Regions from separate parts of the Streptomyces sp. NPDC008163 genome, predicted to be linked through region 2. Evidence: riboswitches for the same ligand, from Rfam matches in the RefSeq annotation. Region 2 holds a riboswitch; each other region holds the start of a gene.
The links. Region 2 has a riboswitch for cyclic di-AMP ahead of ACFZAT_RS26235 (peptidoglycan DD-metalloendopeptidase family protein). Riboswitches for the same ligand answer to the same signal wherever they lie in the genome.
Positions count from the first base shown of each region.

Region 1: it holds a riboswitch for cyclic di-AMP, as region 2 does, so the genes downstream of both, ACFZAT_RS08940 (peptidoglycan DD-metalloendopeptidase family protein) here and ACFZAT_RS26235 (peptidoglycan DD-metalloendopeptidase family protein) in region 2, are expected to answer to the same signal.
Region 3: it holds a riboswitch for cyclic di-AMP, as region 2 does, so the genes downstream of both, ACFZAT_RS01835 (NlpC/P60 family protein) here and ACFZAT_RS26235 (peptidoglycan DD-metalloendopeptidase family protein) in region 2, are expected to answer to the same signal.

Region 1 is NZ_JBIBHG010000003.1:207,750-217,815, forward strand. Features, by position in the region: gene ACFZAT_RS08935 (GDSL-type esterase/lipase family protein) at 1-327, opposite strand, end outside; gene ACFZAT_RS08940 (peptidoglycan DD-metalloendopeptidase family protein) at 511-1,434, opposite strand; cyclic di-AMP (ydaO/yuaA leader) riboswitch at 1,438-1,593, opposite strand; gene ACFZAT_RS08945 (tyrosine-protein phosphatase) at 2,011-2,823, shown strand; gene ACFZAT_RS08950 (DUF6126 family protein) at 2,847-3,023, opposite strand; gene ACFZAT_RS08955 (helix-turn-helix domain-containing protein) at 3,034-3,642, opposite strand; gene ACFZAT_RS08960 (aminotransferase class III-fold pyridoxal phosphate-dependent enzyme) at 3,721-5,118, opposite strand; gene dxs (1-deoxy-D-xylulose-5-phosphate synthase) at 5,115-7,043, opposite strand; gene hpnH (adenosyl-hopene transferase HpnH) at 7,126-8,145, opposite strand; gene ACFZAT_RS08975 (1-hydroxy-2-methyl-2-butenyl 4-diphosphate reductase) at 8,151-8,804, opposite strand; gene shc (squalene--hopene cyclase) at 8,804-10,066, opposite strand, start outside.
Region 2 is NZ_JBIBHG010000012.1:257,010-267,075, forward strand. Features, by position in the region: gene ACFZAT_RS26215 (FAD:protein FMN transferase) at 1-533, shown strand, start outside; gene ACFZAT_RS26220 (SHOCT domain-containing protein) at 487-891, opposite strand; tRNA gene ACFZAT_RS26225 (tRNA-Met) at 1,061-1,134, shown strand; gene ACFZAT_RS26230 (SpoIIE family protein phosphatase) at 1,341-2,465, shown strand; cyclic di-AMP (ydaO/yuaA leader) riboswitch at 2,675-2,828, shown strand; gene ACFZAT_RS26235 (peptidoglycan DD-metalloendopeptidase family protein) at 2,840-4,006, shown strand; gene ACFZAT_RS26240 (aldo/keto reductase) at 4,194-5,138, shown strand; gene ACFZAT_RS26245 (PrsW family glutamic-type intramembrane protease) at 5,167-6,789, opposite strand; gene trmB (tRNA (guanosine(46)-N7)-methyltransferase TrmB) at 6,840-7,676, opposite strand; gene lhgO (L-2-hydroxyglutarate oxidase) at 7,727-8,977, opposite strand; gene ACFZAT_RS26260 (sporulation protein) at 9,090-10,066, opposite strand, start outside.
Region 3 is NZ_JBIBHG010000001.1:361,449-371,514, reverse strand. Features, by position in the region: gene ACFZAT_RS01855 (cobalamin-dependent protein) at 267-680, opposite strand; gene ACFZAT_RS01850 (alpha/beta fold hydrolase) at 996-1,856, shown strand; gene ACFZAT_RS01845 (peptidoglycan DD-metalloendopeptidase family protein) at 2,056-3,483, shown strand; gene pcrA (DNA helicase PcrA) at 3,557-5,995, opposite strand; cyclic di-AMP (ydaO/yuaA leader) riboswitch at 6,157-6,307, shown strand; gene ACFZAT_RS01835 (NlpC/P60 family protein) at 6,306-7,460, shown strand; gene ACFZAT_RS01830 (hypothetical protein) at 7,519-7,872, opposite strand; gene ACFZAT_RS01825 (NlpC/P60 family protein) at 8,182-9,228, shown strand; gene ACFZAT_RS01820 (GNAT family N-acetyltransferase) at 9,271-10,032, shown strand; gene ACFZAT_RS01815 (LuxR C-terminal-related transcriptional regulator) at 10,045-10,066, opposite strand, start outside.

The DNA.
Region 1 (10,066 bases), on a different contig from region 2:
GCTCACCAGATCGGGGGCGAGTTCCTTGGCGCGGGGCACCTGCTCCTCGACTATCTGGTCGAGGAGGCGTCCTCGTACGGCGAGATTGGCGTACCGGAAGTACCCGTGCGCGGAGACGGGTGTACCCAAGGCGTCCACCGGAATTCCGGGGTCCGGAAGCCGGTCCGCGAGAAGAACCGCGAGCCGGTCGGCCCAGCCGACGAACGTTCCGTCCGGGCCGGGGTCGCCGACTCCTTCGGTGAAGCTGTCGCCAATCGCCGCGTACGACCCGATGGCGCCCTGTCGGTCGACGGCGCCCTGCTGGAGGTTGTTCGAATCGTCTGCCACAACCGCATATCCTGCACCCCGGAATGTGACCTACGCGACCGTAATAAGGGGTTGACGGGTGGTGAGATAAACCACCCGGTCAGTTTTCGGTAAAGGGGGAATAAGCAGAGGGACGGCGCACCGCCGTGCGCCGTCCCTCTGTGTCGTTCGGTGACCCGGATCACCGGGCCGGTACTGCCTGGATCAGACGTAGATCCCGTGCGACGCCAGGTAGGCGATCGGGTCGATGTCCGAGCCGTACTCCGGGCCGGTGCGGACCTCGAAGTGGAGGTGCGGGCCGGTGGCGTTGCCGGTGGAGCCGGAGAGGCCGACCTGCTGGCCCGCGGTCACGGTCTGGCCCGCCGAGACGGAGAGCGAGGACATGTGGCCGTACTGGGAGTAGTGGCCGTCGGCGTGCTTGATGACGACCTGGTTGCCGTAGGCGCCGCCCCAGCCGGCGGTTACGACGGTGCCGGAGGTGATGGCCTTCACGCTGGTGCCGGTGGAGACGGGGAAGTCGATGCCGGTGTGGCTGCCGCTGGACCAGCTGGCGCCGGAGGCGCGGTAGGCGGTGGTGTGGTTGCCGGGGACCGGGTGGACATAGCCGGAGGCGTTGTCCTGGGAGGCCGGGGCCTCGGTCTTGGCCTCGGTCCGCGCCTCGGTCTTGGTGTCGACCTTCGTCTCGGCCTTGGGCGCGGTCTTCGCCTCGGTCTTCTCCGCCGTCTTGGCGGGGGCCTTGGACGGGGTGGTGGCGGCGGGGGCCGCCTTGGCGCCGAGGGTCAGCTTCATGCCCGGGAAGATCAGGCTCGGGTTCTCGCCGACGACCTCGCGGTTGTCCTGGTACAGCTTGTGCCAGCCGCCCTTGAGGTGGTGCTGGGCGGCGATCTTCGACAGGTAGTCGCCGGAGACGACGGAGTACGTGGTGGTGCCGGCGCTCTTCGCGGGCGTGGCCGGGGCGGTGTGCGCGGCGGCCGACTTCGACGTGGCCGGGGCGGACTGCTCCGCGGCGTGGGCACCGGTGGCGCCGAGCAGCGGAAGCGCGATGACGGCTCCGCCGGCGCTCGCGGCGACGACGCCGCGGGCGATGGTGCTGGACTTGGGACGGCGGTGCTTACCCGAATTGGGCATGAAGAATTTCCTCTCCGGCGCCTGCGAGGTGAGCTGTCGGGTTCGGGCTGGAGATGCCCGGCCGCGCCTGGCGCGACTTCACCCCGAGCCGTCCGGTCGTCCCGGTCGGCGGCTTACCTGGTTCCCCCGCTCCTGCCACACGGTGAGTGGATGCGAATTCCGGACGGCGGCAGGATTGGGCGTTCCATCCGGATGGCATGGAACGTAAGCGAGCCGGGACGGCGGAAACAAGCCGCGCGTTCGGCACCGGATTCCGCTCCGGAATTGCGGTGCGGAATTCCGGTCACACTCCGTGGATTACGGATCTTGGCTTTCCGCGCGGTGCGGGGACTACCCAGCCGGGGCGTCACCACACACCGTCACGGATATGATCCCGCTCACGAGCGAGTGATCATCTCCCCTACAACCGGGGCAGGTTGGTCATATCCCATCAATACGGACATGTCATGGCCCTCGTCCGCCTCGGCTCGGAGCGGACGGCCGAGATGATTGCCCCGGGAACCGATGTCGTAGGGTCGCGGTCGTGGGCCCGTCGGCGACACGCGCCGGGGCAGAGCCGAGCCTCCAGGAGTGACCGTGACGCAGCAGCTGCCGCAGACCCCGCCGGCGGAGCCCGTACTCACCGGCGTCCGCAACTTCCGCGACGTGGGCGGCCTGCCCACCACCGACGGCCGCCGGGTCCGGCACGGCCGGCTCTACCGCAGCGGACACCTGGCGCACGCCACGGCCGAGGACGCGGCCTTCCTCGGCGGGCTCGGCCTGCACACGGTCTTCGACTTCCGCAACGCGGCGGACCACAAGCTGGACGGCCTGGACATCGAGCTGCCCGGCGTCCGGAACGTGAGCATCCCGCTCAGCGACCCGGCGGACGGCGCGGAGTTCTGGCGGATGGTGCGCGACGGGAACATCGCGGAGCTCCGCTCGATCCTGGCCGACGGAAAGGGGACCCGCCGCATGGTCGCCTCGTACCGCTCGATCATCCTGGAACGCACCGGCGAGCACAGCCGGGTGCTGCACGCCCTGGCCGAGGACAGTGTGCCCGCCCTGATGCACTGCGCGGCCGGCAAGGACCGGGCCGGGCTCTCCATCGCGGTGACGCTGCTGGCGGTGGGCGTCGGACGGGAGACCATCGAGGCCGACTACCTCAAGTCGAACGACGCGCACCGCCGCTACCGCATCCGGCGCAGCGACACCTCGGCCACCGGGATGTCCCCGGAGGTACTGGAGCTGCTCAACCCGCTCTTCGGTGCCCAGCCCGACTACCTCGCCGCGGCCTTCGCCGCCATCGACGAGACCTGGGGCGGCACCGACCGCTATCTCGCCGACGGGCTGAAGCTCACGCCCGCCACCCGGGAGCGGCTGCGCGAGACGCTCCTCGACGAGGCCTGAGGCGGGGGCCGGGCCGGCTTCCGCTACTGGTTGTGCATGCCGACGGCGAAGAGCAGGTACAGGAACGCGGCGATGACGTGCCCGGCCACGAGATAGGCGAAGAGGCGGATGACGAGTCCGCGCGGCATCTTCTTCTCCTGGCTGTCGGCGCCGGGGCGCGGGGCCGGAGTGAGCGGGTCGTAATGCTCGGAATCGGACATGGCGGGCCTCTCAGAGACGGTGGACCGCGCCACCGAGGCACAGGTCGGCGGCGGGGCTCTGCAGCAGGGTGTGGACGAAGAGCAATTCGGCGCCCTCGGGTTCGGGGGCGGCGATCCGGTGCGGGGTGAGCGAGTCGAAGTGCGCGCCGTCCCCGGGCACGAGGTCGTGGACCGTCTCGCCGAGCGTCACCCGGAGGCGGCCGGTCAGGACGTACAGCCACTCCTCGCCGGGGTGGACGCGTACCAGGTCGCCCTGGGCGCCGTACGGGACGCGGACGCGCAGCGCCTGCATCGCGCGGCCGGAGCCCCCGGCCTGCTGGTACAGCCAGCCGTCGGCGGCCGGGCCCTCGAACGGGCGGCCGCGGACGATGGCGTCCCGTTCCGGGGGCGTCTCGCCGAGGAGCTCGGAGACCGTCGTACCGTAGATCCTGGCCAGCTGGAGCAGCATCGGCAGCGAAGGCTGGCGCCGGCCCGTTTCGAGCCGGGAGAGGTGGGCGGGCGAGAGCCCGGCACGCTGGGCCGCGGTCTCCAGAGTGAGACCACGGCCACGGCGCAGATCGCGCAGGCGTGGCGCGACACCGGGCAGCTCACCGGCCGCCAGGTCGTCCGGAGGGTTCATGCCTCCATTGGGCCCAAGAATTTCCCCTGAGGCAAATTTCTTGCCTCAGGGGCAAAAGCGTCCCATGGGCGAAGCGCCTCAGCGGTTGGCGACGGCCTGCTTCACCAGGGTCCGCCCGAAGTCCCACATCAGTCCCCCGCCGCTGTGCGCGTCGTCCATGACGGCGGTGAAAGCCTCCACGAAGCGGTCGACGTCCGCGTCATCGATGACCAGTGGCGGGATCAGCTTGATCACTTCGAGGTGGTCGCCGGAGACCTGCGTGAGGATGCGGTGCTTCTGGAGCAGCGGCACGACGACCATCTGCGCGAAGAGCCCCTTGCGGGCCGCCTGGAGCATGGTCCAGCGGCTGCGCAGCTTCAGCGAGGTGGGGCGGCCGAACTCGATGCCGATCATCAGCCCGCGCCCCCGCACCTCGTGCAGCAGCTCGTAGCGCCCGACGAGCGCGGACAGCCGCTCGCGCAGCAGGTCGCCGGTGCGGCGCGCGTGCGCGACGGTCTCCTCGTCCTCCATCACCGACAGCACCGCGAGCCCCGCCGCCATGGCCTGGGCGTTGGAGCCGAAGCTCGCGGAGTGGACGAGGACCCGGTCCATCGAGGAGTACACGCGCTTGAAGATCCAGTCCTTGCCGAGCGTCGCCCCGACCGGGACATAGCCGCCGGAGAGCGCCTTGGCGACGCAGACGAGGTCCGGTTCCACCCCTGCCTCGTGCTGGTACGCGTAGAAGTCGCCGGTCCTGCCGAGGCCGGTCTGCACCTCGTCGGCGATGAGGAGGGCCTTGTGCTTGTGCAGCAGCTCCTGGGCCTCGCGGAGATAGCCGGGCGGCGCCTCGTGCACCCCCTTGCCCTGGATCGGCTCCACGACCAAGGCGGCCACATCGCCCCGCTTCAGCTCCCTGCTCAGCGCCGCGAGGTCGCCGAGCGGGACGGCGGTGTCGGGCAGCAGCGGGGCGAAGCCGTCCCGGAAGCCGCCTTCGCCGTTCACCGAGAGCGCGCCCGTGGTCAGCCCGTGGAAGGCGTGGTCGCAGTACAGGACGCGCGGCCGGCCGGTGGCGTACCGGGCGAACTTGAGGGCCGTCTCGACGGCCTCGGTGCCGCTGTTGCCGAAGAACACCCGGTCCAGGTGCGGGCTGTGGCTCAGCAGCTTCTCGGCGAGCAGTCCGGGCAGCGGCTGGCAGTCGAACCGGGTCAGGTCGGCGAGCGAGGCGTCGAGGACGTCGTGCACCGCCTTGCGTACGACGGGGTGGTGCCGGCCGAGACCCATCACGCCGAATCCGGCGAGCATGTCGAGGTAGTCGTTGCCGTCCGCGTCCCAGAAGTGCGCGCCCTCGGCCCGTTCATAGACCTTGTCGAAGCCGATGGTACGCAGCATGCGCGGGAGCTGGTGGTTGAGGTGCTTGCTGTGCAGTTCGTAGCGTTCGGCGCCGCGCTCGGCGAGGAGCCGCGCCAGATCGAAGCCCTTGGGCTCGTCGTCCTTCATGCCCCGCTCTCCCTGTGCCCGTTGCCCGAGGCGTCCTGCCCCGTGCCGCCGGCCGCCTTCCGGGCGGCCGTGACGGCGCTGATCCGGCCGGCGATCTCGACCGGTGTGAGTCCGATGTCGGCCAGCACCTCGGACCGCTTGCCGTGCGCGAGGAACTGCTCGGGGATGCCGAAGGTGCGCAGCGGTACGTCGACGCCGGCGTCCCGGAGCGCCTGCCCCACCGCCGAACCGACGCCCCCCGCCCGGCTGTTGTCCTCGACCACCGCGACGAGTCCGTGCGCGGCGGCGAGCGGCGGCAGCTGCGCGTCGACCGGCTTGACCCAGCGCGGGTCCACCACGGTGCAGCGGATGCCGGCGCCCGACAGCAGTTCGGCGGTGCGCAGGCAGACGGAGGCCATCACACCGACGGCGACGAGGAGCACGTCGGCGTCCTCGTCGCGCCGCAGCACGTCCATGGAGCCGATCCGGCCGACCGCCTCGATGGTCTCCCCCACCGATTCCTTCGGGAACCGCACCAGGGTCGGCGCGTCGTCCACGGCCACCGCCTCGCGCAACTCCTCGCGCAGCCGGTCCGCGTCGCGCGGGGCGGCGATCCGCAGCCCGGGCACGACCTGGAGCACGGACATGTCCCACATGCCGTTGTGCGAGGCCCCGTCGGGCCCGGTGACGCCGGCCCGGTCCAGGAAGAAGGTGACCCCGCACCGGTGCAGGGCGACGTCCATCAGGAGCTGGTCGAACGCCCGGTTGAGGAAGGTGGCGTAGACGGCGACGACCGGGTGCAGCCCGCCCGTGGCCAGCCCCGCCGCACTGACCGCCGCGTGCTGCTCCGCGATGCCCACGTCCCAGACGCGGTCCGGGAACGCCTCGGCGAACTTCGTCAGCCCGACCGGGTCCAGCATCGCGGCGGTGAGCGCGACGACGTCCGGGCGCTCCGCCCCGATCACCGCCATCTCGTCCGCGAACACGGAGGTCCAGGACGGGCCGGCGGCGGGCAAGAGCGGGGCGCAGGTCAGGGGGTCCATCGCGCCGACGGTGTGGAAGCGGTCGGCCTCGTCCCGGAGGGCCGGGGCGTAACCGCGTCCCTTCTCGGTGATGCAGTGGACGAGGACCGGACCCCGGAAGCCCTTGGCGCGGTGCAGTGCGGCCTCGACGGCGGCGGTGTCGTGCCCGTCGACCGGGCCGATGTACTTCAGCCCCAGGTCCTCGAACATGCCCTGCGGGGCGACGAAGTCCTTGAAGCCCTTCTTGGCCCCGTGCAGGGCCCCGTGCAGCGGCTGCCCGATGACGGGGGTGCGTTCCAGGAGGCCCTTGCCCCAGGAGAGGAAGCGTTCGTAGCCGTCGGTGGTGCGCAGGGTGGCCAGGTGGCGGGCGAGCCCGCCGATCGTGGGCGCGTACGAGCGCTCGTTGTCGTTCACGACGACGATCAGCGGGCGGTCCTTGGCGGCGGCGATGTTGTTCAGCGCCTCCCAGGCCATGCCGCCGGTGAGGGCACCGTCCCCGATGACGGCGACGACGTGGCTGCCGCGGCCGCGTACCTCATTGGCCTTGGCGAGGCCGTCGGCCCAGCCGAGGACGGTGGAGGCGTGCGAGTTCTCGATGACGTCGTGCTCGGACTCCTCGCGGGACGGGTAGCCGGACAGCCCGCCCTTGCCGCGCAGCTTGGAGAAGTCCTGGCGCCCGGTGAGCAGTTTGTGTACGTAGCTCTGGTGGCCCGTGTCCCAGAGGATGCGGTCGACGGGCGAGTCGAAGACCCGGTGCAGGGCGATGGTGAGCTCCACCACCCCGAGGTTGGGGCCCAGATGACCCCCGGTCCTGGCCACGGCCTGCACCAGGAAGGTGCGGATGTCAGCGGCGAGTTCGCCGAGTTGGGACGCGTTCAGTGCCTTCAGATCGTGCGGCCCCCGGATGCTCTGCAGCAGCGTCATGCCCGGGCCCCCTCTCTGTGGTCCTGTTCCTGCGAAAGGTGACGGCCGGGCTCCGCGCGGGAGCCCGGCCTGGTGTCGCGGCTCAGCCGTTGCCGCTGACGGTCTCGCGCATCGCGCGCAGGGACTCCTTGAGGGAGCCCATGGTGGCGAGGACGGCGGTGGGTTCGTAGCCGCAGTGCGCCATGCAGTTGGCGCAGCGCGGGTCCTTGCCCCGGCCGTACTTGTCCCAGTCGGTCTCCTCGATGAGCTGCCGGTACGTCGGCACGTAACCGTCGCTCATCAGGTAGCAGGGCCGCTGCCAGCCGAACAGGGAGTAGTTGGGAATGGCCCAGGCGGTGCAGGGGAAGTCGGCCTTGCCCTCCAGGAAGTCCAGGAAGAGCGGCGAGTGGTTCAGGCGCCACCGGCTCCGGTTGCCGCCGGCGAAGGACTTCTTGAACAGCTCGCGGGTCTGCTCCACGCCCAGGAAGTGCTCCTGGTCGGGCGCCTTCTCGTACGCGTAGGCGGGCGAGATCATCATCTCGTCGACCTTGAGGTCGTCGTTGAGGTAGTTGAGGACCTCGATGATGGTCTGCGGGGTGTCGGTGTTGAAGAAGGTGGAGTTGGTGGTGACCCGGAAGCCGCGCCGCTTGGCCTCCTTGATCGCCGCCACCGCCTCGTCGAACACCCCTTCCTTGGCGACCGATTCGTCGTGCCGCTCCCGCAGCCCGTCGATGTGCACGGCGAACGCGAAGTAGGGCGAGGGCGTGAACTTCTCGATCTTCTTGCGCAGCAGCATCGCGTTGGTGCAGAGGAAGACGTACTTCTTCTTCGCCACCAGCTGGCGCACGATCTCATCGATCTGAGGGTGCATCAGCGGTTCGCCGCCGGCGATGGAGACCATCGGGGCGCCCGATTCGAGCACGGCGCCGACGGCCTGGGCCACCGGCATGCGCTGCTTGAGGACTCCGGCCGGGTGCTGGATCTTCCCGCAGCCCTCGCAGGCGAGGTTGCAGGCGTACAACGGCTCCAGCTCGACGATCAGCGGAAACTTTTCCCGCTTGCGGAGCTTCTGTTCAATGAGGTACGTCGCAACCTTGATGGACTGGCGAAGCGGCATGGCCATCTAGCTCACCTCCTGGGGAGCAGCAAAGATCGGTGCCATTCATAGAAAGCCGGCAGGACGGCACGGAGAACGCGGAAAGCCGATATTCCACCGCGGAACGTGCCGATGCGGACGAGCTCGTGCTCCGGAGCGTCCACGACCACCCGTACGGCGGCAACCGGGCGTGGCCCGGACCGCAGGGCGGTGCGCAGGGTGGCGGCGGACTCCATGTCCACCGCGATCGCCCCGGTGGCCCGCAGTTCGGCCCGCTCATGTCCCCGGACGACATGGTCGGAACCGGTGAGCGGGCCGGTGTGTACGGTGCGCCCCGGTACGGCTCTGGCCAGCGCCTCGGCCAGCACCTCCGCACCGGTGCACGGGACGGGGTCCCCGGCGGCCCGGGTCTCCTCGGCCACCACCAGGTCGCCCGGGTGCATCCCGGGCGCGAGGCCGGCGCAGAACCCCGAGGCGATGACCGCGGTGTCCGCCGCCGCCCCGCCGTCCCGTCCGAGCGCGCGCGCCACGGCGGTTTCGGCGGCCCTGGGGCCCATGCCGGTACGGAGCACGGTGACCCGCTCCGGGGCGTCCACCGCCCTCCCCCTGCCGGTGCGCAGGGCGAGTTGTTCGATGCCGAGCGCGCAGGCGATCAGCAGCGGGGCGGCCGGCCCCGCCTCCCCCATCAGGCCCCCTCGCGCGTCGGCGTGCGGCCCGCGAACGGGTCGCCGTGCACGTACCGCCCGAGTGCGGTGAGCGGGAAGACCTGGCGGTACAGGTGGTAGTTGATGGAGAAGTCCCAGGGGAAACCGGTGCCGGTGAAGTAGGGCTCGTCCCAGGAGCCGTCGGCCTGCTGGGTCTCGGTCAGCCAGGCGATGCCCCGGGTCACGGCGACGGTGTCCCGCCGCCCCGCGGCGAGCAGCGCGAGGAGGGCCCAGGCGGTCTGGGACGCGGTGGACGCGCCCTGGCCGATCCACTTCTCCTCGCTGTAGGAGCGCAGGTCCTCGCCCCAGCCGCCGTCGTCGTTCTGGACGGACTCCAGCCATTCGACCGCGCGGCGGATCGCCGGATGCGACGGGGGCAGCCCGGCTGCGATCAGTGCGGGGACCACCGACCCTGTTCCGTATACGTAGTTGACGCCCCAGCGCCCGAACCAGCCGCCGCCCGGGTCCTGTTCGGCCAGCAGCCACTCGATACCGCGCCGGGTGACGGGGTGTTCGGCACGGCCCTCCACGGCCAGCATCTCCACCACGTGCCCGGTGACGTCGGCGGACGGCGGGTCGATGACCTCGCCGAAGTCGCAGAACGGCAGCCGGTTGGGGAAGGGGCTGGTGTTGTCCGCGTCGAAGGCGCCCCAGGCACCGTTACGGGACTGCATGCCGACGTTCCACCGCACACCGCGCTCGATCGCGGCGTCCACCCGGGCCTGGTCGGGGTGGCGGACCCGGCGCAGGGCGAGGACCACCTCCGCGGTGTCGTCGATGTCGGGGTAGTTGTCGTTGTGGAACTCGAACGCCCACCCACCGGGCTCCAGTCGGGGCCTGCGCACCGCCCAGTCGCCCGGCCGGACGATCTCCTCGGCGAGCATCCAGTCCGCCGCCCTCACGAGCGCCGGGTGGTCGGGGGCGACCCCGGCGTCGGCGAGCGCGATGGTGGCCAGGCAGGTGTCCCAGACCGGGGACTGGCACGCCTCGATCATGCGGGTGCCGTCCTCGCGCCACACGGCGAAGCGGTCGAGCGATTCGAGGCCCGCCCGCATCACAGGGTGTTCGAGGTCGTAGCCGAGGAGGTGCAGGGCGATGACCGAGTAGACGGCGGGCGGCTGGATCCCGCCCCAGCAGCCGTCGTTCTCCTGGCGTTCGATGATCCAGCGCGCGGCGGCGTTCATCGCGACCCGGCGCAGTCCGCGCGGCGCGAACCGGTGGTAGACGTGCAGCGCCTTGTCGAG
Region 2 (10,066 bases):
TCCTGAGCGACGCGGGCGTGCGGAACTCCTGCGTGAACGGCGGGGGCGACCTGCGGATACGCGGCCGGTCGGGCGGGAACGCGCCGTGGCGCGTCGGCATCGCGCACCCACTGCGCCCCCACGACCTGGCCACCGTCATCACCGTCCACCACGACCTGGCCATCGCGACCTCCGGTGTCGCGGAACGCGGCGCTCACATCCTTCATCCACTCCGCGGTACGCCCGTCAGCACCTTCGCGTCCATCACGCTCGTCGGGCCCGGTCTCACCATGACCGACGCCTTCGCCACGGCTGCCTTCGCCAGGGGGGAGAGCGCGCTCGGCTGGCTGGAGTCGATTCCCGGCTACGACGCCCTGGCGATCCTTCCGGACGGTCGCGAGGTGCGTACGACGGGTTTTCACCGGTACGAGCGAGAGGCGCGGCCTTCCGGAGAACGGGGAGCGACGGCGGGCGCTCCCCGTGCCGGTGTGGGGAGCGCCCGTCGCGTCAGACCAGGAGCTTCGACTTCGCCCGCTGGTACTCCTCCTCGGTGATCGCGCCCTTGTCCTTGAGGTCGGCGAGCTTCGACAGGTCCTCGACATGGCCGCCCTTGTGGCCGCCGCTCTCCGTACCCGCCGCGTCCCTGACGTACGCCTTGAAGGCGGCGTCGCGCTCCTTCGCCTCCTGGACGTCGCGCCTGCCCATGGACTTGCCGCGGGCGATCACGTAGATCAGCACGCCCAGATAGGGCAGTACCAGCGCCAGGATCAGCCAGCCGGCCTTGGCCCAGCCGCTCAGGTCATCGCTGCGGAAGATGTCCATGATGACCCGGAAGAGGAGGAAGAGCCACATGATCCAGAGGAAGAACCAGAGCATCGTCCAGAACAGGTTGAGCAGGGGATAGTCGTCCATCGTCCACTCCCGGAGCCGCATCGGACTGGCTGAATCTGAAAACAGTCATATCACCACATTCACCCCATTGCCCGTCGGTGTGAGCCGGGGGGAGGAGGGGTGCGCGGGCCGAGGTGCCCGGGGCGTGGTCATGAGGGCCCCGAACATGACGTAGAGTTGGGTTCACCGACGCGGGGTGGAGCAGCTCGGTAGCTCGCTGGGCTCATAACCCAGAGGTCGCAGGTTCAAATCCTGTCCCCGCTACTGAAGGATCAGGCCCGGCACGCAGACAGCGTGCCGGGCCTGATGCGTTGTCGGCTCAGATGGGTTTCGCCCCTTCGGCGGCCGAGGATTCGCCCGGTGGCCGGGCGGACGCGAGGCTGGGGGAGGTGCGCGGCACGGCCGTGGCTGCACCGGGCAGGAGACCGCAGGTGAGGAAGTGGGAGCGACGGTGGCGAGAGCTTGACGGCGTGGGTGGCCGCCGCTTCGTCCGGCTGCTGCCGGCCGCGATGATCGTCGTGGGGGTGGTCTTCGACTACTTCACCCCGCCGGCCTTCACCGCCGTTCCGATGTTCGCCGCCGCCCCGCTGATCGCAGCGCCCTTCTTCGGCCTCGGCGCCACCCTCCGGATCGGACTCGCCGGGGTCGTCGCGATCGCCGCGATGCGGCTCGCCACCGGGGACCTGCCGGGCGTGGTCCCGTTCATTGAGATGCTGACCGTGCTGACGGTCGCCTTCCAGGCCGGGGTGATCAACCGGGTCGTGCGGCGCGGGAACGAGCAGCTGGCGTCCGCCCGGATCATCGCCGAGACGGCCATGCGGGCGGTGCTGCCGACGCCGCCCGAGCGGATCGGCGGTCTCCAGGTGGCCGCGCGGTACGAGGCGGCGCAGGCCGACGAGTTCGTCGGGGGAGACCTCTTCGCGGCCGCTGACACCCCGTACGGTGTACGGCTGGTACTGGGCGATGTGCGCGGGAAGGGGCTGGAGGCGGTCGGCGCCGTGGCGGTGGTCATCGGGGCGTTCCGGGAGGCGGCCGAGCAGGAGAAATCGCTGGAGGGCGTGGCGCAGCGGCTGGAGCGCGCGCTGGCGCGCGAGTCGGTACGGCGGAGCAATCTGGACGCGTTCGAGGGGTTCGTGACCGCCGTGCTCGCGGAGATCCCGCCGGGCGCCGAGCGCGTACGGATGGTGAACCGCGGCCATCCGGATCCGCTGCTGCTGCACGGGGACGGCGCGGTGGAGGCGCTGACGCCCTCGGAGCCCGCGCTTCCGCTGGGCATGGACCTGGGGGTGCGGCCGGACCGCTCGGACGAATGGGAGCTGCCGGCCGGCGGGACGCTGCTGTTCTACACGGACGGCCTGTCGGAGGCCCGTGACGCCGACGGTGTCTTCTACGACCCGGCGGAGCGGCTGCGCGGTCGGCTCTTCCCCGGACCGGAGGAGCTGCTGTCCGCGCTGACCGACGACGTACGGCTGCATACCGGGGGCGAGTCGACCGACGACATGGCGCTGCTCGCGGTGGCCCGGCCGGCGAAGGGGCAGCCGGACCGGCGCAGGACGGTGAAGATCGTCAAGCGGGGTGACACGCTCAGTGACTGAGGTGCGCCGCTCCGCATAACAGTTGACGCAACGTCAGAAAACGCGTAGTGGCCGAACGTCGAACAACTCGCCCGATTCCACCCGGTTGTGTCCCGTAAGTCCAGGCCGGGCGTGTGAACGATCAGTGGGAACAGCTTGGAATCGGAGCTGTCTGTCTATTAACGTTCGATAACGCAGCGCGGTTGTCCCAGCCGTCGTCAGGACGGCGCCGCGCGCGTGCGCCGAATTCCGCAAGGGAACCGGGGAACCACCTACATGGGGTGAATCGGGCATCTTCGTCTTCACGAGAGGCGGAGGAACCCGTAGGAGACCTTCCTGCTCCGAACCCGTCAGCTAACCCGGTAGGCGAGAAGGAAGGAAAGGAGTGCGCCCGCGTGGCGTCCAACAAGCCTGCCCCCGAGTCACCTTCCCGGTTCGTGCCCGAGTACGGCGCCGACTTCGCATCCGGCCCCGGCACCGCGTACATCCCGGAACAGGGCGGCGACTACGCGACCGACCGGGGCAGCGGCTTCGACACCGGCGCCCACTTCGGCAGCGGCTTCCGCGACGACGCCGACTCCGAGCGGACCTGGGAGGAATGGAACCCCACCGAGGAGTCCGTCCGCCCCGTCCGTGGCAAGCACCGCGTCGCCAAGCAGCGCAATGGTCTGGCCCGCAGCTCCACCGTCCTCGGCGTCGGTGTCATCGCGGCCGTCGGTGCGGGTGGCATGGCCACCGCGCAGAGCAAGCCGCCGGTCTCCATCTCTCTTCCCGATTCCCTCGCGGACAATCTCCCCGACGCCAAGTCCCTTCCGGGCGTGGGCGCGTTGTTCTCCGGCGAGACCGCGGCCGAAGCCCCCGCGACCGCCACCGCCGCGGCCCCGCTGACCACCGCCGGCCTCACCACCGCCGAGGCGGAGCAGGGCACCACGGACGCCGGTGAGGCGCTGCGGGCCCGCATCCTCCAGCAGGCCGAGCAGCAGCAGGGCGCCGCCGACGCCGAGGCGAAGGCGGCCGAGGAGAAGGCCGCTGCCGAGAAGGCGGCCGCCGAGGCGAAGAAGCAGCAGGACGAGGCCAAGGCCAAGGCCGCCGCCGAGAAGAAGAAGGCGGAGGAGGAGGCGAAGAAGAAGGCCGAGGCCCTGCGTCTGGCCAAGCTCGCCGCCAGCTACGCCATTCCCACCTCCTCGTACACGATCACCTCGACGTTCGGCGAGGCCGGCTCGATGTGGTCCTCCGGCTACCACACGGGCCTCGACTTCGCGGCGCCCACCGGCACCCCGATCAAGGCCATCCACACCGGCACCATCAAGTCGGCCGGCTGGTCGGGCGCCTACGGCTACCGCACGGTGCTGGAGCTGGAGGACGGCACCGAGCTGTGGTTCTGCCACCAGTCCTCGATCGGCGTCACGGTCGGCCAGAAGGTCACCACCGGCGACACCATCGGCCGCGTCGGCGCGACCGGCAACGTGACCGGCCCGCACCTCCACCTGGAGGTCCACACCCCGGACGGCACCGGCATCGACCCGATGGCCTGGCTGCACGCCCGCGGCCTCACCGTCTGAGGTCTCTTACTCCGACGCCCCCGGCCCTTCCCCGCACGCGGCCTTCCGAACCCCGGCAGCCCTGACGCACCCCCCCCCCGACGTCAGGGCTGCCGGTTCGCGTGGTGCGGTCCACCGGACGTATGCGGCACGGACCGTATGTATGCGGCACGGAATAGCGAGCAGGCCCCGGGCCGTTGTTCCACCCATGACTTCACTGCGCACTCTCGGCCCGTCCGGGCTCCAGGTCTTCCCGCTCTGCCTCGGTGGAAACGTCTTCGGCTGGACCGCGGACGAGGACCAGTCCTTCGCCGTTCTCGACGCGTACGCGGCGGCCGGCGGCAATTTCGTGGACACCGCCGACGCCTACTCGCACTGGGTTCCCGGCAACGAGGGCGGCGAGTCGGAGACGGTCATCGGCAAGTGGCTCGCGTCGCGCGGCAACCGGTCCGATGTCGTGGTGGCCACCAAGGTCGGCGCCCTCCCCGGCTACAAGGGTCTCTCGGCGCCCACGATCAAGTCGGCCGCCGAGGAGTCGCTGCGCCGGCTCGGCACGGACCACATCGACCTGTACTACACGCACTTCGACGACGAGACCGTTCCGGTCGAGGAGATCATCACCGCCCTCGACGAGCTGGTGAAGGAGGGCAAGGTCCGCGAGATCGCCGCCTCCAACATCAGCGCCGCGCGGCTGCGCGCCTCGCTGGAATTCTCCGAACGCGAGGGCCTGGCCCGCTATGTGGCACTCCAGCCGCACTACAACCTCGTCTCCCGGGACACCTACGAGGGTGAGCTCCAGGACACCGCCGCCGACGAGGGGCTCGCGGCCGTCCCGTATTACGCGCTGGCCTCCGGCTTCCTCACCGGCAAGTACCGCCCGGGCACGACCGTGGACAGCGCCCGCGCCGGAAGCGCGGCCGGTCACCTGGAGTCCGAGCGCGGACAGCGGGTGCTCGCCGCGCTCGACACGGTGGCGCGGGACCGGGACGCCGAGATCGCGACGGTGGCCCTGGCCTGGCTCGCCTCCCGCGCGACGGTCGCCGCGCCGATCGCCTCCGCCCGCACGGTCGAGCAGTTGCCCGCCCTGCTGGCGGTGGCCGGGCTGCGGCTGTCGGACGAGGAGCTGTCGACGCTGACGGCGGCTTCGGCGTAGGGCCCGCGTTTCGCTCCGCCCGTACGGATCAGGCCGGCGGCCCGCCGGTGTAGGGCGGGCCGGTGCGGGGCCGTTGGCCGTAGGGCGGTGCGGTGCGGGGCTGTGCCGGATACGGGGCCTGGCTGCTGTACGGGTTCGGATTGCCGTTGTACGGGGAGGGGTTGCCGTAGGCGTACGGCGTGGGGCCGCCCGCGTACGGGGTGGGGCCGCCCGGGTGCGGCGTGGGGCCGCCCGCGTACGGCATGGGGCCGCCCGGGGGCGGTTGTCGGGGTGGCCACGCGGCTGTGTAGCCCGGTGGCCGCCGGTGCGTGGCGCGGGCCGCGTACGCGAGGGCGGGGCCCGCGATCTCACGGCGCTGCCACAGGTGGTGCAGCAGCTCCAGCTCGCGTGCCGCGAAGTCCGGGTCCGCCCTGCCCCGCCCGGCCTGCCGTCGCAGCGAGGCGAGGGACGTCGCGAACGCCTCGTACTCGGCGACCGCACGCGCCGCCGCACTGCCGCGCTCCTTCGCCTCCTTGGCGCGGACCCTCGCGTAGTCCGGGTGGTACGGGTGGCCGGAGGCGCTCACCGCGTACCGTCGGCGGGCCGCGTTCCTGGCGAGGGCGCGGGCCCGCATGGAGGCGAGGGCGCGGGGTTCGTCGGGGGTGAGCCAGCCGGCTTCGGCGTACGCGGGGAGTTCGACGGCCAGGGAGCGCAGCTCCTTGCGGCGGGCCCGGACCACCTGCCAGGTCACCAGGGAGAAGACCGGGACCATGAACGCCCCGTACACGATGTAGAAGCCATACCGGCCGAAGGTCGCCGAGCCGTTCCACAGGGCGTGCATGCCCATCGCGAGGACCAGGCCGAGCAGCGGAACGGCGATGAGCCGCACCCGGCGGCCGGGGGCGCTGCTCGCGGCGATCCCGAGACCGATGCCGGTCAGGACGGTGAAGAGCGGGTGGGCGAAGGGGGTCATCACGGCCCGGACCAGGAACGTCATCACGGTCACCGACGCGAAGCCGGAGTCCATCTGCTGGTCCTCGCCGAAGGCGTTGCCCAGATAGAGGATGTTCTCGGTGAAGGCGAACCCCGTCGCCGTGAAGCCGGCGGCGACGACGCCGTCCACGATCCCGGTGAACTCCCGCCTGCGGAAGAGGAAAAGCAGCAGAACGGCCGCCGCCTTGGCGCTCTCCTCGACCACCGGTGCGATGACCGTGGCGCCGAGGGTGTCGGCGTTCCCCGGATCGCTGTCGGCTATCCACCGGGTGGCGAACGAGTTGGCGAGGATGGCGACGAGGGCCGCCGCGCACGCGCCCCAGGCGAAGGCGAACAGCAGATTCCGCCACGGGGTCGGCTCGACCCGGTCCAGCCAGCGGAAGGCGGTCATCAGCACCGGGACCGGCAGGACGGCCAGACCCAGGCCGACGAGGAAGCCCTCGGTGCCGGTCTGGTCACGGACCAGGGCGAGGATCACCACCCCGCAGAGCGCCAGCAGCGTGAAGACGCCGACCACTCGGAACGTCCGGTTCCGCCAGAGCGTGCCGACGCGGCGCGGACGGTAACGCCACTGGGCCCGCGCCGGAACGGCGGCCAGGATCTCGCCGACCCGCTGCTCCTGGAGCACCGGGACGGCCGGCTGATCCTGCCGTTGTCGCTGAACAGACCCGTCGGACACCCCTCGACCCTAACGAGCGGGTCCGACAACGGCCATGGCGCCCTTCGGGCTCAGACGCGCGCGAAGAGCAGGTCGTGCACCACGTGGCCCTTCCCCAGACCCTGGCCCTCGAACCGGGTCCGCGGGCGGAACGAGGGGCGCGGGGCGTAACCGCCGTCGGCCACCGTGTTCTCGAAGAGGGGGTGCGCGGTGAGTACTTCGAGCATCTGCTCGGCGTACGGCTCCCAGTCGGTCGCGCAGTGCACGATCGCCCCGGACTTCAGGGGGCCCGCCACCAGGTCCAGGAACTCCGGCTGGATCAGCCGGCGCTTGTGGTGGCGGGACTTGGGCCACGGGTCGGGGAAGTAGACCCGCAGCCCGTCCAGCGAATCCGGCTCCAGCATCTCGCGCAGCAGGATGATCGCGTCACCGTTGGCGACCCGGACGTTGGCCGAGCTGTTCCGGTCGGCGAGGCCGAGCAGGTTGCCCTGGCCGGGCGTGTGCACGTCGACGGCGAGGATGCCGGTGCCCGGGTCGTCGGCCGCCATCTGCGCGGTGGCCTCACCCATGCCGAAGCCGATCTCCAGGACCACCGGGAGCCCGTCGAACATGGCCGGCAGGTCCAGGACGCTCAGCCCGTCGATGTCCAGGCCCCACTTGGGCCAGAGCCGTTCCAGGGCGTTCTGCTGGCCGGGTGTGACCCGACTGCGGCGCGGCTGGAAGCTGCGGATGCGGCGCTCGTGGTGCGAGCCGGCCGGGTCGGCCGCGGGGCCGCCGGGGAAGCGGGGCTGCTGGCGCATCCGGCGCGCGCGCTCCAGGGACGCGGCCCGCACGTCGTCGGGGATTCCGGCGGTGGTGGGCACGGTGTCGTCGGGCGTCGGGCGGGAGGGGTTCTTGGGCTCAGACACAATGCCCTGATTCTACGGGGCCGGGCGTCCCGCCACGGCGGGCGCCGGGATCACCCCGCCGCCGCCCGCTCCGGTGGCTTCCAGCCGGCCGCCCGGGCCCGGAGCAGGGCGCGACGGGCCACCTCGCGGCCGATGGGCAGCGAGGCGGTGGCGGCGGGCGACGGGGCGTTCAGCACGTGCACTGTGTGCGGGGCCTCGCGGATCAGGAAGTCGTCCACCAGGGTGCCGTCCCGCAGCACGGCCTGGGCGCGGACCCCGGCCGGCGAGGGGCGCAGGTCCTCCTCCGTGACCTCGGGCAGCAGGCGGCGGACCGCCTCCGTGAACGCGCGCCTCGACAGGGAGCGGTGCACCTCGCCCGCCCCGTACCGCCAGTGTCTGCGGGCGATGCGCCACGAGCCCGGCCAGCTCAGCGTGTCCAGCAGCTCGCCGGGCCGGACGACGGGCCAGCCGTAGCCCTCGCGGGCGGCGGCGGGCACCGCGTTGGGGCCGACGTGGACGGAGCCGTCGACGCCCCGGGTCAGATGGACGCCGAGGAACGGGAACGCCGGGTCGGGCACCGGATAGACGAGCCCGCGCACCAGCTCGGGCCGCGCCAGCTCGTAGTACTCGCCCCGGAACGGCACGATCCGCATCCCCGGGTCGTCGCCGGCCAGCCGCGCGATCCGGTCGCAGTGCAGCCCCGCGCAGTTGACCAGCACCCTGGCCCGGACCACCAGGCCGTCGGCGGTGCGCACGGCCACGCCCCAGGGGCGGCGGTCGATCGCCGTGACCTCGGCGCCGAAGCGGATCACGCCGCCCGCGCCGCGTACCTCGTCGGCGAGGCGTCCGGCGACCGCCCGGAAGTCGCACACGCCCGTCGTGCCGACCCGGATCGCGGCGAGGCCCCGCACCTTCGGCTCGTACTCGGCGATCTGCGCGGGTCCCAGCTCGCGCACCGGCAGCCCGTGCTCGCGGCCGCGCTGGACCAACGCGTGCAGCCGGGGCAGTTCGGCGCGGTCCGTGGCGACGATCAGCTTGCCGGTCACCGCGTGGGCGATGGAGTGCTCCCGGCAGAAGTCGGTCATTTCGGCGCTGCCGCGCAGCGCGTACCGCGCCTTGAGCGAGCCCGGCGGGTAGTAGATCCCGCTGTGGATCACCCCGCTGTTGCGCCCCGTCTGGTGGCGCGCCGGGCCCTTCTCCTTCTCCAGCACGGTCACGCGGGTGCCCGGCGCGGTGCGCGTGAGCGCGTACGCGGCCGACAGGCCGACGATCCCGCCGCCGATCACCAGCACATCGCAGTCGTACGCCGCGTGCGTCATCATCACGCCACCTCCCACCCCGATAGTGCACTGACCCACTGACAACGCACTCAAACCCGTGCGGCCAGCGTGGCGGTTCCCCGGAAGCGGGACTTCCATGCCGAAGCCGGGACTTTTATGCCGGGGCGACCAGAAGAGGGCGGGCGCGCTCGCGCAGTTCCACGACGCGCGGCTCGTCCCCGTACGGTTCCAGGCGGTGCAGCAGGTCGCGTACGTACTCCGTGGTCCGCGCCGACGAGATGCGGCCCGCCACCTCCACGGCCCGGGTGCCCGCCGCGCAGGCGGCGTCCAGATTCCCCGACTCCAGCTCGGCGACCGCCGACACGACGAGCCGCAGCCCGTGCGAGCGGACGAACTCCTCGGTGGGCCGGGACAGCGCTTGCTCGGTGAAGCGCCGGACCTGGCGGGGCGCCTTCAGGTCGAGATGGCACTCGGCGGCGTCGGCCGCGAAGCGGTCGTACGAGTAGAAGCCCAGCCACGCCGGGTCGGCGTCGCCCTCCCGCGAGCGTTCGAGCCAGCTCTCGGACGCCTTGAGCGCGGCCCCCGCGGCCGGCGCGTCGTTCGCCTTCGCGTGCGCGCGGGCCTCGACCAGGCGGAAGAAGCTCATCGTGCGGGCGGTCGCGAGGCCCCGGTTGCGCTCGACGGCGGCCTGCGCGAGGTCGACGCCCTCGTCGGCGAAGCCGCGGTAGGTCGCCTGGAGCGACATCGACGCCAGGACGTACCCGCCGAGCGGCACGTCGGCCGCCGCCCGCGCGAGGCGCAGCGCCTGGATGTAATACCGCTGGGCCGCTTCCTGCTGGCCGGTGTCGAAGGCCATCCAGCCGGCGAGCCGGGTCAGCTCGGCCGCCGCGCCGAACAGCGCACGGCCGACCTCGTCGCTGTACGAGCCGAGCAGGAGCGGGGCCGCGTCCACGCGTAAGCACTCGGGGACCATCGAGGAGCGCCAGTCGCCGCCGCCGTACTTGGAGTCCCAGCGGCGTGCGTCCTGGGCGGCCTCGCGGAGTTTGGAGACGTCGCTGTGGCCGACGCGCAGCGAGGAGGCGTCGCCTCCGGATTCGGGTCCGGGCTGGGCCGGGATCAGCAGGCTGTGGC
Region 3 (10,066 bases), on a different contig from region 2:
GGCCCGCCCGGCCCGGCATGCCGGAGGTCGCGCCCCGGGCCCCGGCGCACGGCGTACCCGACCGCCCCCGACCGCAGCGCCCCGGGCCCCGGCGCACGGCGTACCCGACCGCCCCCGACCGCAGCGCCCCGGGCCCCGGCGCACGGCGTACCCGACCGCCCCGGACCGCAGCGCCCCGGGCCCCGGCGCACGGCGCACCCGGTCTCCCCCGACCGCAGCGCCCCCGGACCGCAGCACGCCCCCGGACCCCGGCGCCTTCGGGCGCCCTACGCCTCCGCCGTCTGGCGGACATTCGCGTTGACCCAGTCGACGATCGCCGTCGTCGTCGCGCCCGGGGTGAAGATCTCCGCGACGCCCTGGTCCTTCAGGGGGGCGATGTCGGCCTCCGGGATGATGCCGCCGCCGAAGACCTTGATGTCCGCCGCGTCGCGGTCCTTCAGGAGTTCGATCACCTTGGCGAAGAGCGTGTTGTGTGCGCCGGAGAGGATCGAGAGGCCGATCGCGTCGGCGTCCTCCTGGATCGCCGTGTCCACGATCTGCTCGGGCGTCTGGTGCAGGCCGGTGTAGATGACCTCCATACCCGCGTCGCGCAGCGCCCGCGCGATCACCTTCGCCCCGCGGTCATGGCCGTCGAGGCCCGGCTTGGCCACCACCACACGGATCGGACCGGTCACACCCATCACTGCCTCCACATGCGTCTCCCGTGCCTGAAGGGCCGGGGATGTGAACGAACGTTATCCACAGCATCCCGCAAGCCGCCGTTTCACGGTGGGCCGGGAGGGGGAAATCACACATGGGACATTGTTCACGGGCACCGGCCCCGGACCCCGCGGCGCTTTCGCCGTGCGGGGTCGGCCGCCCGGGGAGCCGCGTCGGGTCGCCGTATCACCGCGCCGTCAGCCGCACGGCACGGTGGTACGGGCCTCCGTCCGCACGGGCCGCAGCCCGCCCGGACCTCCGCCGGCGCGGCGCCCGTCCGGAGCAGGAGGCCGACGATGAAGACCCCCAGCCTGCCGTTCCCCGCCCCGCCGACCGCACTGCTGAGAGCGACCGCCCTGGAGCTCTTCGTGCTCGCCGGGCACGCCCTGCTGTATCCGACCGGGATCACCGGTGAACGCCACCCGGACCGCGCTCCGGCCGCCGACGAGGGCGCCGAAACCGCCGTCCGCCCGGACATCACCCCCACCGACCGGCCACCCGTCGTCTTTCTTCACGGTTTCATCGACAACCGCTCCGTCTTCGTCCTGCTGCGCCGCTCGCTGGCCCGGCACGGCTGGCACCATCTGGAATCGCTCAACTACTCCCCGCTGACCAGCGACATCCGTACGGCCGCCGAGCTGCTCGACCGCCACATCGAGGAGATCTGCGCCCGCACCGGGCACCACCGGGTGGACATCGTGGGCCACAGCCTCGGCGGCCTCATCGCCCGCTATTACGTACAGCGGCTGGCCGGTGACCACCGGGTGCGCACCCTCGTCACGCTGGGCACCCCGCACTCGGGGACCGCCGTCGCCCCGCTGGCCGGGGCGCTGCCCATCGTGCGGCAGATGCGTGCGGGCTCGGCCCCCGTCGAGGAGTTGCGGCTGCCCGCACCGGGCTGCCGGACCCGGTTCGTCAGCTTCTGGAGCGAACTCGACCGGGTGATCGTCCCCGCCGAGGCGGCCTGCGTCGACCACCCGGACCTCGACGCGGTCAACGTACGCGTCACCGGCATCGGCCACCTCGCCCTGCCGGTGCACCCGGCGGTCGCGGCGGCCGTGCGCCAGGCGCTGGACGAGGCGGAGCCCGTGCAAGAGGCCTCCGGGACCGCACACCGGACGACCTCCGGAACCACTCGCCCCACCCCCGCCGCCTAAACCGAACAAACTTCGAACATAGAGCCAAGGCTCTGTGCGGGCGCCGTCGAAACACGGCCGATTGCCCGTTTTCCCGGGCGCCCCGACGCCGTCGAAGATTGTCGATGGCGGATACCGCCGGGTACAGTCGCCGCCAGTTCTCCCGGGGTACCCCACGCCCCCGGAACCTGGTCCTGCTGCCGAGGCGAGAGAGAAGTTGGTGAACGACCAGCACCCCCACGCCGGGTATGCCGGATACGACGGCCGCTCCACAGGCAGCTTCGAGACGGGCAGCTTCGAGACGGACCCGCTCTTCGGCTCCCTCCCCGGCACCGGCGTCACCTACGACGGCGCCTATGACGCCTCGTACGACACCTCGCAGGGCTACGGCATCCCGTACACCGGCGGTGAGACCGGATACGGCGGCCCGTACGACACCACCCAGTGGGACACCGGCGCGCACCACGCCTACCAGGCCCCGCAGCACCCGCAGTACGACACCACCGCGTACGACACCGGGCAGTACGACACCACCACCGCCTGGCTCCCGGCGGACGGCTACTCCTCCGGCCAGTGGGACACCACCACCTGGACCGCCGCCGCGACCGCGTGGCCCTCGGACGACACGGGGACGTACGACACGGGCGTGTACGACGCCACCGCCTGGAACACCGGCGCCACGCCCGGGCACGAAGAGCAAAATGTGCAAAGCCCGGCCGCCTCGAACGAAGCCGAACAGGCCACCCCCTCGGAGCCGTACGAGACCTACGTGTCGTACGACGGGCACGAGTCCTACGACTACGACCCGTACGAGCCCCACCGCCGCGCCGACGACGGCGACGAGCCGGACGTATCCGCCGGGCCGCACCCCGATCTCGCCCCCGCGGAACCCCGCCGCGGCGGCCGCAGCCGCAGGCGTTCCCCCGCGAAGCGCTCCGCACTCCTCACCGTCGCCGTCCCCTCCGCCTGCGTGATGAGCGTGGCCGGGATCGCCGCCGCCTCCGTGAGCGGCATGGGCGGGGACGAGACGAAGAAGGACGCGACCACCACCATGGCCGCAGCCGACCCGGGCACGGTCAAGCCGGTCGCGGCCAACAACGAGCTGGACACCCAGCTCGCCAACCTCAGCGCCGACGCCGAGAACTTCGCGGACCGCGCCAGCCGCACCCAGGAACGCATCGACCTGAAGCAGCGGCAGGCAGCCGAGAAGAAGAAGCGCGAGGAGGAGGCCGCCCGCAAGGAGGCCCTGCGCCCCAAGTTCGTGCTGCCGGTCAAGCAGCACGGGCTGAGCGCCTACTTCGGGCAGGCGGGCGTCAACTGGATGTCCGTGCACACGGGCATCGACTTCCCCGTCCAGTACGGCACCCCGGTGATGGCGGCGACCGACGGCACGGTCCGTACGCAGTACAACACCGCCTACGGCAACATGGCCATCGTGACCATGGCCGACGGCACGGAGACCTGGTACTGCCACCTCAGCAGCACCCGTATCCGCTCGGGCCCGGTCAAGGCCGGCGATGTCATCGCGTACTCCGGGAACTCCGGGAACTCGACCGGCCCGCACATGCACTTCGAGGTGCGTCCGGGCGGCGGCGCGGCGATCGACCCGCTGCCGTGGCTGCGCAGCCACGGGGTCAACCCGACCTGAGTCGGCGAGATACGCGGAACGGCCGGAGCCTCGGGGGCTCCGGCCGTTCCGCGTATCTCAGGGCCTGCGCGTCTCAGAGCTTCTGCACCGGCGCGTACCGCAGGAGCAGCTTCTTGGGGCGGCCGTCACCGAAGTCGACCGTGGCCTTCGCCTGGTCGCCGACGCCCTCGACCGCCGTCACCGTGCCCAGGCCGAACTGGTCGTGCGTGACACGGTCGCCCGCGACCAGCGTGATCGTCGGCTTGTCCGAGGTCCGCCGGGTCGCGAAGCCGGAGGGGCCGGAGCGGGCCCGGGAGGCGGAGAGCGAGGAGGTGATCCCCGAGGTGGGGCCGGCCGGGGCGGCCATCGGGCCCTTGCGCTTCCAGTCCAGGTGCTGGTCCGGGATCTCCTCCAGGAACCGCGACGGCGGGTTGTACGAGGGCTGGCCCCAGGCGCTGCGCATGGCGGCCCGGGTCAGATACAGCCGCTCGCGGGCGCGGGTGATGCCGACGTAGGCGAGGCGGCGCTCCTCCTCCAGCTCCTTGACCTGTCCGAGGGCCCGCATGTGCGGGAAGACGCCGTCCTCCATGCCGGTCAGGAAGACGACCGGGAATTCGAGGCCCTTCGCGGTGTGCAGGGTCATCAGCGTGATGACGCCGGAGCCGTCGGTGTCCTCGTCGGGGATCTGGTCGGAGTCGGCGACGAGCGCGACCTGCTCCAGGAACTCCGCGAGCGTGCCCGCGCCCTCCTCCTCGCCCCGGTCCTGCTCGAATTCGAGGGCGACGGCGGCGAGCTCCTGAAGGTTCTCGATGCGGGTCTCGTCCTGGGGGTCGGTGGACGCCTGGAGCTCGGCGAGATAGCCGGTACGCTCCAGGACCGCTTCCAGCACGACGGCGGGACCGGCGCCGGACTCCACGATCGTGCGCAGCTCCTCCATCAGCGTGTTGAACCGCTTCACGGCGTTGGAGGAGCGGGCGGCCATGCCGTACGCCTCGTCCACCCGGCGCAGCGCCTGCGGGAAGGTGATCTTCTCGCGCAGCGAGAGCGCGTCGATCATGGCCTCGGCGCGCTCGCCGATGCCGCGCTTCGGGACGTTGAGGATGCGGCGGAGCGGGACGGTGTCCTCGGGGTTGGCGAGGACCCGCAGGTAGGCCAGGACGTCCCGGACCTCCTTGCGCTCGTAGAAGCGGACACCGCCGACGACCTTGTAGGGCAGGCCGACGCGGATGAAGATCTCCTCGAAGACACGGGACTGCGCGTTCGTCCGGTAGAAGACGGCGACGTCGCCGGCCTTCGCGTCGCCCGCGTCGGTGAGGCGGTCGATCTCCTCGGCGACGAACTGCGCCTCGTCGTGCTCGGTGTCCGCGACATAGCCCGTGATGCGGGCGCCGCTGCCGGCGTTGGTCCAGAGGTTCTTGGGGCGGCGGCTCTCGTTGCGCTCGATGACCGCGTTGGCGGCGGACAGGATCGTCTGCGTGGAGCGGTAGTTCTGCTCCAGGAGGATCGTCGTCGCGTCCGGGTAGTCCTCCTCGAACTGGAGGATGTTCCGGATGGTCGCGCCCCGGAAGGCGTAGATCGACTGGTCCGCGTCACCCACGACGCACAGCTCGGCGGGGGCGTTCTCGGGACCGGCCGGGCCGACCAGCTCGCGCACCAGCGTGTACTGGGCGTGGTTGGTGTCCTGGTACTCGTCGACAAGGACGTGCCGGAAGCGGCGGCGGTAGTGCTCGGCGACGTCCGGGAACGCCTGGAGCAGGTGGACCGTCGTCATGATGATGTCGTCGAAGTCCAGCGCGTTGGCCTCGCGCAGCCGGGCCTGGTACATCGCGTACGCCTGGGCGAGCGTCTTCTCGAACCCGTCGGCGGCCTGGCCCGCGAAGGTCTCCTCGTCGATGAGCTCGTTCTTGAGGTTGGAGACCTTGGCGGTGAAGGACTTCGGCGGGTAGCGCTTCGGGTCCAGCTCCAGGTCGCGGCAGACCAGGGCCATGAGCCGCTTGGAGTCGGCGGCGTCGTAGATCGAGAACGAGGACGTGAAGCCGAGCCGCTTGGACTCGCGGCGCAGGATACGGACGCAGGCGCTGTGGAAGGTCATGACCCACATCGCGTTGGCCCGGGGCCCGACCAGCTGCTCGACGCGCTCCTTCATCTCGCCGGCGGCCTTGTTGGTGAAGGTGATCGCCAGGATCTGGCCGGGGTGGACGCCCCGCTCGGCCAGCAGGTGGGCGATGCGGTGGGTGAGCACCCGGGTCTTGCCGGAGCCCGCCCCGGCCACGATGAGCAGGGGCGACCCGGCGTGCACGACGGCGGCGCGCTGCTCGGTGTTCAGCCCGTCGAGCAGCGCCTCGGGGTCGATGACGGGGCGGTGCGCGCCGTCGCGGTAGTACGCGTCACGGGGCGGCGGGGGCCCCTCGAACACGCCCGCGAACAGGTCCTCCGGCACCGCTTCGGGTGCGGGGTCCTCGGGGGGCGGCGGGGGCGCGTCCTCCTCCTGCTGGAGGCCGGCCAGGAAACTGTCGTCAAAGAGGCTGCTCATCGCTGTCCGAGTCTAAGGCGCCCGACTGACACCCGGCCCCGGTCCGGAAAGGTCACGGAAATGTATCGGGCATATCGCACACCAACCTTCACAGCGGCCCCATGAGTTGGCTAGCGTGCACGTTCGGACGGCCCGTACCCCCAGAGGCGACCTACGCCGAGCGTGCCGCCACGCCGAATCCGGGCCCGCCCGGAACCGGGGACCCACACGCAGTACCGGGGTGAATCGGTCCTTCCCCACCGGACCGTAGGGCAGCCTTCCGTTCCGCCCGAACCCGACAGCTAACCCGGTAGGCGGTCCACGGAAGGAGATGCCGGCCTTGGCGTCGCATCGCAAACCGCGCACCCGGATGCGCTCCACCGTCCCGGCCGTCGGGCTGACCTCGGCCGCGCTGGCCTCGGTGACCCTGCTGTCCTCCCAGAGCGCGATGGCCGCGCCCGCGCCGAAGCCGAGCATCGAGGAAGTACAGAAGAAGGTCGACGACCTGTACCGGCAGGCCGGCAACGCGACCCAGAAGTACAACCAGGCCAAGGAGGCCACGGACCGGCAGAAGTCCAGGGTCGACTCGCTCCTGGACGACGTGGCCGAGCGCACCGAGAAGGTGAACGACGCCCGCAGGACGCTGGGCAACTACGCCGCCGCCCAGTACCGCAACGGCGGCCTCGCGCCGACCGCGACCTTCTTCCTGGCCGACGACCCGCAGTCGTTCTTCGACCAGACGCACCTCATGGACCGGATGGCCGAGCGCCAGCAGCAGGCGGTCACGGAGTTCCGTACGCAGCAGGCCAAGGCGTCCGAGCAGCGGGCCGAGGCCGTGGAGAGCCTGGAGACGCTGACCGAGTCGCAGGCCTCGCTGCGCACCAGCAAGCAGAACGTCCAGACGAAGCTGACAGAGGCCCGGACGCTGCTGTCGAAGCTGACCGCCGAGGAGAAGGCGCGGCTGGCGGAGCTGGAGCGCAAGAAGGAGGCGGAGGCGAAGCGGAAGGCCGCGGAGCTGGCGAAGAAGCAGGCCGCCGCCCGTAAGGAGGCCGAGCGGAAGGCCAAGGAGGCGGGGAGCAGCGGTACGGAGACGGGCTCGGGCTCCGGTTCGGACACCGGCTCCGGGAGCAGCGCCTCCACCAAGGCGGAGAAGGTCCTCGCGTTCGCCCGCGCCCAGATCGGCAAGCCGTACGTCTGGGGGGCGACGGGCCCCGCCTCGTACGACTGCTCGGGGCTGACGCAGGCGGCCTGGAAGGCGGCGGGCGTCGACCTCCCGCGTACCACCTGGGACCAGGTGAACGTCGGGACCCGGATCGCGACGGCCGATCTGCAACCCGGTGACCTGGTCTTCTTCTACGACGACATCAGCCACGTGGGGATCTACAAGGGCGACGGGATGATGATCCACGCGCCGAAGCCCGGGGCGAACGTGCGCGAGGAGTCGATCTACTACATGCCGATCTACGGGAGTGTGCGCCCGGCCTGACCGGGGAGGGGGGCCGGTCCGAGCGGGCCGGCCCCCTCTTCCGGGGCGCGTCCGCCGCTCAGGTCCAGAGCGTGGCGATGAAGATGTTCGCCAGGGTCAGCGCGCCGACCGCCGCGAAGGCGCCCTTCTCGACCTTCTCCTCGTCCCGCTTGATGTAGACGAGCCCCAGGATCACGACCAGGAACAGCAGCTTGATCCCGATCTTGACGTTGTTCACGGGGTGGTCGTCGGCCTGGTCCAGGCCGACGAGGGCGACGCCGGTGACGAGCATGGTCAGCGCACCGTGCAGCATGCCGGGGACGAACCGGGCGGTGCCGGCCTTCATCGCCTTCATCTGGCCGAGGAAGCCGCCGAGCAGGGCAGCGATGCCGATGATGTGCAGGGCGACGACGAAATCGATGAGTACGCGCATGGTTGTGCACCCTAGAGCCCTCTCACCGGACCCCTCCGGGCAGGGTGGGGCCTACGGGCCGCTTGAATGATGAATGCACTTTTTGCCTGATTCTGTGGCCCTTTTCCCGGCCATTCAGGCTTCAAGAGCGGTCATCCGGTGACAATGCCACGCCAAGAGCGGGCAATAACCGTCATAACGACACCGTCCCGTGACCTGGGATTAGCGTCCCTTCCCGGTGGCCGTGGACCAGGAACCGTCCTCGCCGGCCACCGGAGCACCCCGCCGGTACCCCCCGCCGGGCCGTCGCACGGAAGGACGCCCGCCCCCGTGGCAGCGCATCGCAAACCCAGGCAGCGCCTCACCACCGCCTCCGCGGCTCGCACCGCGGCGACCCTCGCCGTCGCCGGAGCCGCGACGGCCGCCGTGCTGCCGGGAGCCGCGCACGCGGACCCCGCGCCCACCGCGAAGCAGGTCAAGGCCCAGGTGGACCGGCTGTACCGGGAGGCGGAGGTCGCCACCGAGAAGTACAACGGCGCGAAGTCCGAGGCGACCGCCGCCGCCAAGTCGGTCGACGCCCTGCGCGACGAGGCCGCCCGCAGGACCGCCCGTCTCAACACCGCCCGCGACGTGCTCGGCGCGTACGCCGCCGCGCAGTACCGGTCCGGCGGGATCGACCCCTCCGTGCAGCTGGCGCTCTCCTCCGACCCGGACCAGTACCTGCGCCGCGCCACCTACGCGGAGCGGGCCGGTGAACGCCGGGCCGCCGAGGTGCGCTCGGTGCGCCGCCAGGTCGCGGAGATCGCCCAGGTGCGCGCCGAGGCGGCCGGGAAGCTCACCGAGCTGGCCTCCCGGCAGGCCGCCCTGAAGGAGCACCGGGCGACCGTCCGCGCCAAGCTGGCCGAGGCCCGCCGCCTGCTCGCCCGCCTCACCCCGGCCGAGCGCGCCTCCTACGACGCCGCCGAGGAGGGCCGCGGGGCCGGCCACGCCGACCGCAGCGCGCCGCGCTCCACCGTCGCCGCGCCCCATTCGCGCGCCGCCCAGGCGGTCGCCTTCGCGTACAGCGCCCTGGGCAAGCCGTACGTATGGGGCGCGACCGGGCCGGACTCCTTCGACTGTTCCGGGCTCACCCAGGCCGCCTGGCGCGCCGCCGGGGTGTCGCTGCCCCGGACCACGTACACCCAGATCAACGCCGGACAGCGGGTCGCGCGCTCCCAGCTGGCCCCCGGGGACCTGGTGTTCTTCTACTCGGGCATCAGCCATGTCGGCCTGTACATCGGCAACGGCCGGATGATCCACGCGCCGCGCCCCGGGGCCCCGGTCCGGATCGCGCCCCTCGACGAAATGCCCTTCGCGGGGGCGACCCGGGTGGCATAGGCTCCGGCCCTCCGAAGCCAACGGCCCGAAGGACAACCGCACATGCCGATGGACGCCGACGTCCAGACCCACGCCCGTACGCTCACGCTGCGCTCCCCGGACCATGTCCGCGTCGGGCCCTTCGTGATCCGCTACAACCCGAACTGGTCGCTGAAGTACGCCAACTACGCGATCCCGGACCAGGGCGCGGAGCCGACGCCCGGCGAACTCGACGCGCTGATAGCGGCGTTCCGCGAGCGGGACCGGATGCCGCGCCTGGAGTTCCTGCCCGGCTGGGCGCCCGCCGTCGAACCGGCGCTGCTCGCCGCCGGGTTCACCGTCGAGAACCGCGCCCCCGTCCTCGCCTGCGCCCCCGGCGGGCTGGTGGAGCCGGAGCCGGTCGCGGACCTGGTCATGGCCGAGCCCGCCTCGGAAGCGGAGTTCGCCGCCGCCGCGCTCGTCCAGCACCTGGGGTACGGCGGGGAGGGCGAGCCCGAGGACGGCACGGCGCAGTGGCTGCGCGACGCGGTGGCGGGCGGCGGGGTCGCCGCGCTCGCGACGGTCGGCGGTGTCCCGGCGGGCGCGGGCGGCTGCTCGGTCCCGGTGGACGGGCTGAGCGAGCTGGCGGGCCTGGCGGTCGGCGCGGACTTCCGCCGCCGGGGCATCGGCGCCGCGCTCTCCGCCCACCTGACGCGCACCGCGTTCGCACGGGGCTGCCGCGTGGTGTGGCTGGAGCCGGGCGACGCCGACGTGGAGCGGATCTACGTCTCCATCGGCTACCGGAGGATCGGCGAGAAGCTGAACATCTCGCTGGACCCCGCCTGATCCCGCAAGGCGCTAGACCAGCCGTCGCGCCGTC